Regions from separate parts of the Arthrobacter sp. P1_A5 genome, predicted to be linked through region 1. Evidence: riboswitches for the same ligand, from Rfam matches in the RefSeq annotation. Region 1 holds a riboswitch; the other holds the start of a gene.

Region 1 (3,590 bases):
GGCATCTCCGTGACCTTCGTGGCGGACCCGGACAACCTGGACCAGTGGCGGGACGCCGTCCAGCCCAACACCAAGCTGTTTTTCGGCGAAGTGGTCTCCAACCCCCGCCAGGACGTCCTGGACATCGAGGGCGTCTCCCGCGTGGCGCACGAGGCCGGCGTGCCGCTGGTGGTCGACAACACGCTCTCCACCCCCTACCTGATCCGGCCGATCGAGTGGGGCGCGGACATCGTGGTCCATTCGGCGACCAAGTACCTCGGCGGGCACGGCGCCGCAATCGCCGGCGTGATCGTGGACTCCGGCAACTTCGACTTCGGGAAGGACCCGGAGCGGTTCCCCGGCTTCAACACCCCGGACCCGACCTACAACGGCCTGGTCTACGCCCGCGACCTCGGAGCCGAGGGCGCGCTGGGCGCGAACCTCTCCTACATCCTCAAGGCCCGGGTCCAGCTCCTGCGCGACCTAGGCTCCGCGGTGTCCCCGTTCAACGCCTTCCTCATCGCCCAGGGCATCGAAACGCTGAGCCTGCGCGTCGAGCGCCACGTGGCCAACGCCACGAAGGTGGCGCAATGGCTGGAGGGGCGGGACGACGTCGAATCGGTCGCCTACGCCGGGCTGCCGTCCAGCCCCTGGTACGAGCGCGGCCGCAAGTACGGGCCCAAGGGGACCGGCGCCGTCGTGGCGTTCAACATCGCCGGGGGAGCGGAGGCCGGCAAGCGGTTCGTCGATGCCCTCGAACTGCACTCGCACGTCGCGAACATCGGCGATGTCCGGTCGCTGGTGATCCATCCGGCGTCGACCACCCACAGCCAGCTCTCGCCCGAACAGCGGGTGATCGCCGGGGTGAATCCCGGGCTGGTGCGGCTTTCGGTGGGACTGGAGCACATTGACGACATCCTCGCGGACCTCGACGCCGGATTCCGCGCGGCCAAGTCCGCCTAGACGGAAGCCCACGCGGAATTTCCCCACCTTTGCGGGCATGACGCCGGGAATCGCCGGCACTTCGGCGCGACCCGCCGGTCACGGCCGTCAAAGGTGGGGAGACTGCGGTGCTGACGGGTCCGGCTGTCACATGGAAGTCATAATCTTCGTGATTTCCGCACCCTGTTTCGTAGACTCGTACCAGGTCATGAGTGCCAGCGACAGCCCCGGCTTGCTGGCCGGCAACCCTCCTTTTGCGGCGGGGTGCCCCGGGTGAAGACCTGGCCTGCCGGTCAGCTGACGGCGGGCAAGCGCGAAGATAGGTCCTCACATGACGATTGCCGTCACCCGCACGGGTGTCCCCGAAACCAAACCATCCCGGACCCCTGACGGGACCGTCCAGTTCGTCAGGATCGGTGATCTGCAGCTCGAATCCGGGACTCCGTTGCCGGATGTGGTGCTCGCCTACGAGACGTGGGGGACCCTGAACGCGGACGCCTCCAACGCCGTGCTCATTGAACACGCCCTGACCGGCGACACACACGTGACCCGCGGCGAGAGCGGGGAGCCCGGCTGGTGGGAAGAGCTCGCCGGACCCGGGGCTCCCGTGGACACGGACAAGTACTTCGTCGTTTCGATCAACATCCTGGGCGGCTGCTACGGATCCACCGGACCTTCCACCCCGGCCCCGGACGGGCGCCCCTGGGGATCGCGGTTCCCGCTGGTCACCCTGCGGGACACCGCCGCCGCCGAGGCGCGGCTGGCCGATGCCCTGGGCATCGGCAGCTGGTACGCGGTGCTGGGGGGCTCGCTCGGCGGCGCGCGGGCCCTTGAATGGGCCGTCACGTTTCCCGGCCGGGTCCGGCGCTGCGCCGTGATTTCCGTCGGCGCCAGCAGCACCGCCGAACAGATTGCCTTCGCGCAGGCACAGACGCTGGCCATCCGCCAGGACCCCCACTTCAAGGGCGGGGACTACTACGGCGGCCCGGAACCCGAGGCGGGGCTCGCCCTCGCCCGCCGCATCGCGCACATCACCTACCGCTCAGCGGCCGAACTGGACGGCCGGTTTGGCCGGAACGCCCAGGAGTCCGAGACGCCCCTGGAAGCCGGATCGCTGGCCGGACGCGGGCGCTATCAGGTGGAAAGCTACCTGGACCACCAGGGCAGCAAACTGGCCCGGCGTTTCGACGCGAACAGCTACATCGCGATCACCGAAGCCCTCATGAGCCACGATGTCTGCCGGGGGCGCGGAGGTCTCGGGGAGGCACTGGCCCCGGCCACCGCCGAATTCCTGGTGGCGGCCGTGGACTCGGACCGCCTGTATTTCCCGGCCCAGTCCCGTCAACTGGCAGAGGCCCTGCCGGGCGGCCCGGAACTGCATATCATTCAAGCGCCGATCGGCCACGATGGCTTCCTGACCGAAATCGGCCAGCTCAGCGGGCAGCTCCGGGAGACCTTCTTCAGCCACTAGGCCGGCCCGCTTGTGCATTTTTGCAGATGCGCTCTGCACTAATGGCCGTTGAGGCTGAGGGCCGGAGCGTCCATACTCATGGGGAATGACGCCCTGTGCCCTAAATCACAAGCGTCCTCAGTCCAATGGTCCACAGGGTGTCGATGGAGACGCCGAAGGAGTCACGATGAGTACGGAAAACGCCGCAAGGCGCGCTGAAGAATCCGACGTCAAAACGTCCGGCCTGAAGAAGGTGGTGGCGGCCTCCATGGCCGGCACCGTGGTTGAGTGGTATGAGTTTTTCCTCTACGCCTCCGCCGCCACCCTTGTGTTCGGCAAGCTGTTCTTCCCGAACACCGGTTCGGAACTGGACGGCATCCTCGCCGCTTTCCTCACCTACGCGGTCGGCTTCAMTGCCCGCCCGATCGGCGGCATCGTCTTCGGCCACTTCGGCGACAAGTTCGGCCGCAAGCAGTTGCTCCAGCTGAGCATCATCCTTGTCGGCGTTGCCACCTTCGCCATGGGCTGCCTGCCCACCTTCGCGCAGATCGGCTACTGGGCCCCGGCCCTGCTGGTCTTCCTGCGCTTCGCCCAGGGCTTCGCCGTTGGCGGTGAATGGGGCGGCGCAGTCCTTCTCGTCGCCGAACACAGCCCGAGCAAGTCCCGCGGTTTCTGGGCAAGCTGGCCGCAGTCGGCGGTTCCGATGGGCAACCTCCTGGCCACGGCTGTCCTCTTCACCCTTTCCGCCACGTTGTCCTCCGCCGACTTCCTCAGCTGGGGCTGGCGCGTAGCCTTCTGGCTCTCCGCCGTGATCGTGCTGGTCGGCTACTACATCCGCACCAAGGTCCAGGACGCCCCCATCTTCCTGGAGGCCCGCAAGGAGGTCGAGGCCGGCCACAAGGGCTACGGCGTGGCCGAGGTCTTCCGCCGCTACCCGCGCGGCGTCTTCACCGCCATGGGTCTGCGCTTCGCCGAGAACATTCTCTACTACCTTGTGGTCACCTTCTCGATCACTTACCTGAAGGTCATCGTCCAGACGGACACCTCGCGGATCCTGCTGCTGCTGCTTGTGGCGCACATCGTCCACTTCGCCGTGATCCCGATGGTCGGCAGGCTCTCGGACAACGTCGGCCGCAAGCCGGTCTACATGGCCGGCGCCATCCTCGGCGGAACGTGGGGATTCTTCGCGTTCCCGATGATGGACACCAAGAACGACCTC
Region 2 (3,590 bases), on a different contig from region 1:
AGCTTGGCGCCGGTGTCCTCCACCCGGAACTTCAGGGCCTCGGCGGAGAACCCGCCGAAGACCAGGGAATGGATCGCGCCGATCCGGGCCACTGCGAGGGTGATGATCACGGTTTCGGGGATGACGGGGAGGTAGATGACCACCCGGTCGCCCTTGGTGATACCGAGATCCAGGAGGGCATTGGCGGCTTTGGAAACCTCGCGCTGGAGTTCGGCGTAGGTGACGGCGCGGCGGTCGCCGGGCTCGCCCTCAAAGTGCAGGGCCACCTTGTCTCCACGCCCCGCCGCTACGTGGCGGTCGACGCAGTTGTAGGCGACATTGAGCCTGCCCCCTTCGAACCAGGTGATCTGCGGTCCGGTGCCGGCCACGACGTCGGCAGGGACCCGGCGGTGCGCGGTGTGCCAGGGCTTGGTTTGCTCCGTTGCGCCGCCAGGCAGGTCCGCCCAGTCGAGGCGGAGAGCCTGGGTTTCCCAGAACGCAACCGTCTCTGCCTGGACAGTACCCGCGGTCGCGGCGGCGCCGTGCCGGGGAGGGTGGTCTCCGGAGGTGGTGCTGCGGTGACGCGCCGGCCCGTCGGCGGGGACGCCGTGCACTGCGCCGTCCGTGGGCTCGTTCAGGGACCATCCCGAAGAGCCGCGAGAGGAGCCGGGCGCGTCACGCAGCCCTGCTTCGTTCGCCGTCGCGTCCGAAGTGGTTTGTGGGAATGCCTCGGACGCAGTCCGGGCAAAGGTGGGCAGAGCGGAAGAATTCTCAGGGGTCATTGCTGCACTCCATCGGTCCTGGCAGTAGCACCCCTTGGTTGCTCCGGCGCCCTCGAATATCACCGAAGGAGGGCGGAGCGGTTGCGTGGGAATGGTCGTCTCACGTCACCGGGGGGTTGCTGCGGCGTCATCGATCCAGGTCTCTCGGCCGCTCGGGATGGTCACTACCTACTAGAACTTCAGATGCACGATTCCGCAAAATCGGCGTGCGGGAGCGCCGTAATATTCGTTCACCCGGCATGCGTCCGGCCCAAATCATTCATTTATTCGAGAATTGTCCGGAAAGGTCGCAGGAGTATGGTTGATGCATGGCCCATGTTAACGATCCGGCAGTCATTGACCGCCTCATGCGAACCAAAGGCACGTGGGCGGTGGTCGGCCTCACCACCAACGAATGGCGCTCGGCGTATGAGGTCTCCCTCTATGTCCGGGACCGGATGGGCATGGAAATCATCCCGGTCAACCTGCCCGGCGACGACGTCCACGGCGAGAAGGGGTACCGTTCCCTGACTGACATCCCGGCGGAGAAGCACCCGATCGACGTCGTGGACTGCTTCGTCAACTCCCACAGGGTGGGCGCAGTCATAGACGAGGCCATCGCGGTAGGTGCCAAGGCCGTCTGGCTGCAGCTGGGCGTCTTCGATGACGCCGCGACGGACCGCGCGAAGGCCGCCGGGCTGGACGTCGTCGTGAACGCGTGCCCCGCCCGCGAAGGCTGGCGCGTGGGCATCTGACGGCCCGGGAATGACGATCAACAGATCGGGAAGAGTCGGTTACAAAATGTGACCGGCTTTTTCCGTATCCGGCCTCATGCCGTGTGAGATGGACTCGTAACCATCCCGAGCGGCTGAGAGATCTGGCTCCGTGACGCCGCAGCAACCCCCTCCTTTGAGGACGGTGCTACCGCCAGGACCGATGGAGAACCACTGTGTTCTGAGGCTCCCCGGCTTCGCTCAGCGCTGCCCGGAAGCCAGGACCCAGGGCTTTCCTCGGGCGAGCCCGGAGGAAATCATGAACACGCAGACAGCGGCAGCGCCGCGGCCCCGAGCAGGTGGGGGCCTGTGATCGAGATCCAGAACGTCAGCACGTCATTCGCCTCGGCCGCGGGACCTTTCACGGCCGTCGATGACGTCAGCCTGCACATCAGGCGGGGCACCATCCAGGGCATCATCGGGTTCTCCGGCGCCGGCAAATCCACGCTGCTGCGCAACATCAACCTCCTCGAGCGCCCGACGTCGGGCCGCGTCCTGGTGGACGGCTTGGACCTGGTGACCCTGTCCGACGCCGAGCTGCGGACCAAGCGGCACGACATCGGCATGATTTTCCAGCACTTCAATCTCCTCAACAACCTCACAGCCCAGGAAAATGTGGAGCTGTCCCTGAAGTTCGCCGGCGTGGGGAAGGCGGAACGCCGGCGGCGGGCCGCCGAAACCCTGGAAATCGTGGACCTCGCCGACAAAGCGGGAACGTATCCGGCCAAACTCTCCGGGGGCCAGAAACAGCGGGTGGCGATCGCCCGCGCCCTCGCCACCGGGCCCAAAGTGCTGCTCTGCGACGAGCCGACGTCGGCCGTGGATCCCCGGACGACGTCATCGGTCCTGCAGTACCTGGCCGACGTCAACGCCGAATTCGGCATCACAATCGTGGTGGTCACCCACGAGATGAATGTCATCAAGGCCATCGCGGACAACGTCGCGGTCATGGAAGAAGGCCGGGTCGTGGAGCAGTTCGACCTCGCCGAACTCCAACGCCCCGGCTTCCACCCGGCGACGTCGATCGGCCGCTACCTGGTCTCCGATGAGATCCAGCTGGACCGCTCCGGGAGGGGCACCCACACCACAGCCGCGTCGGAGGGCCTGATCAATGTTTGACCGCATCCTGGAAGTCCTGCCCGAAATCGGCGTCGCCATGGGGCAGACCCTCACCATGCTGCTGGTGGCCATCCCGCTGGCGGTGCTGCTCGGGACACCGCTGGGTGTCCTGCTCTACACCATCGGTCCCAACGGGCTCAAGCACAGGCCAAAGCTGCACCGGGTCCTGGACGGGCTGGTCAACCTGCTCCGCTCGTTCCCGTTCCTGATCCTGCTGATCGCAATCATTCCCGTGACCAGGTTCATTGTCGGCACGACCATCGGCACGGCCGCCGTCATTGTCCCGCTGACCCTCAACGCCATTCCGTATTTCGCCCGCTTCGTGGAACAGAACCTGAGCCAGCTCGGCGGCGGAGTGGTCGAAGCGGCACGGTCCATGGGCGCCAGCCGGTCCCAGATCGTCCGGGACGTCCTGATTGTGGAGGCGAAGCCCGGACTCGTCAGCTCCATCACCATCATGACCGTCAGCTTCATCTCCTACTCGGCGATGGCCGGCCTGGTGGGCGGCGGCGGAATCGGCGACTTCGCCATCCGGTACGGCTATTACCGCTACGAGACACCGCTCATGATCACCGCCATAGTCCTGATGATCCTGCTGGTCACCATCGTTCAGCTGGGCGGATCCTATGTTGCCCGGCGCCTGGACAAGCGCCTCTGAGCGCCGGCAGCACCCTCGTCCCACCTCCCACAGCGGAAAGCACCCCATGACTTCAACACCCAGTACCCGTTTCGACGGACCCCGCCCCCGCCTGCTGATCAGCGCCTTCGTGATGAACACGTCCAGCCACATCATGGGCGGCCAGTGGCGGCGCCCGGAAGCCCAGCAGCACCGGTTCAACGAACTCCAGCTCTGGATCGACCTGGCCCGCCAGCTCGAAGACGCCAAGTTTGACGCGATCTTCTTCGCCGACGTCGTCGGTCTCTACGGCGACTACGACGGCGGGTGGGCATCGCTGCT

The links. A riboswitch is a leader RNA that binds a small molecule or an ion and turns the genes downstream of it on or off. The one in region 1 is predicted to bind S-adenosylmethionine.
Region 2: it holds a riboswitch for S-adenosylmethionine, as region 1 does, so the genes downstream of both, AC1D1S_RS08365 (methionine ABC transporter ATP-binding protein) here and metX (homoserine O-acetyltransferase MetX) in region 1, are expected to answer to the same signal.

What each region holds. Positions count from the first base shown of each region.
Region 1 covers NZ_JBFTZL010000182.1:404-3,993, forward strand. Annotated here, with positions in the region: gene AC1D1S_RS17725 (bifunctional o-acetylhomoserine/o-acetylserine sulfhydrylase) at 1-942, shown strand, start outside; SAM riboswitch class IV at 1,126-1,241, shown strand; gene metX (homoserine O-acetyltransferase MetX) at 1,253-2,392, shown strand; gene AC1D1S_RS17735 (MFS transporter) at 2,559-3,590, shown strand, end outside.
Region 2 covers NZ_JBFTZL010000039.1:4,849-8,438, forward strand. Annotated here, with positions in the region: gene acs (acetate--CoA ligase) at 1-761, opposite strand, end outside; gene AC1D1S_RS08360 (CoA-binding protein) at 1,070-1,495, shown strand; SAM riboswitch class I at 1,593-1,683, shown strand; gene AC1D1S_RS08365 (methionine ABC transporter ATP-binding protein) at 1,823-2,632, shown strand; gene AC1D1S_RS08370 (methionine ABC transporter permease) at 2,625-3,290, shown strand; gene AC1D1S_RS08375 (LLM class flavin-dependent oxidoreductase) at 3,337-3,590, shown strand, end outside.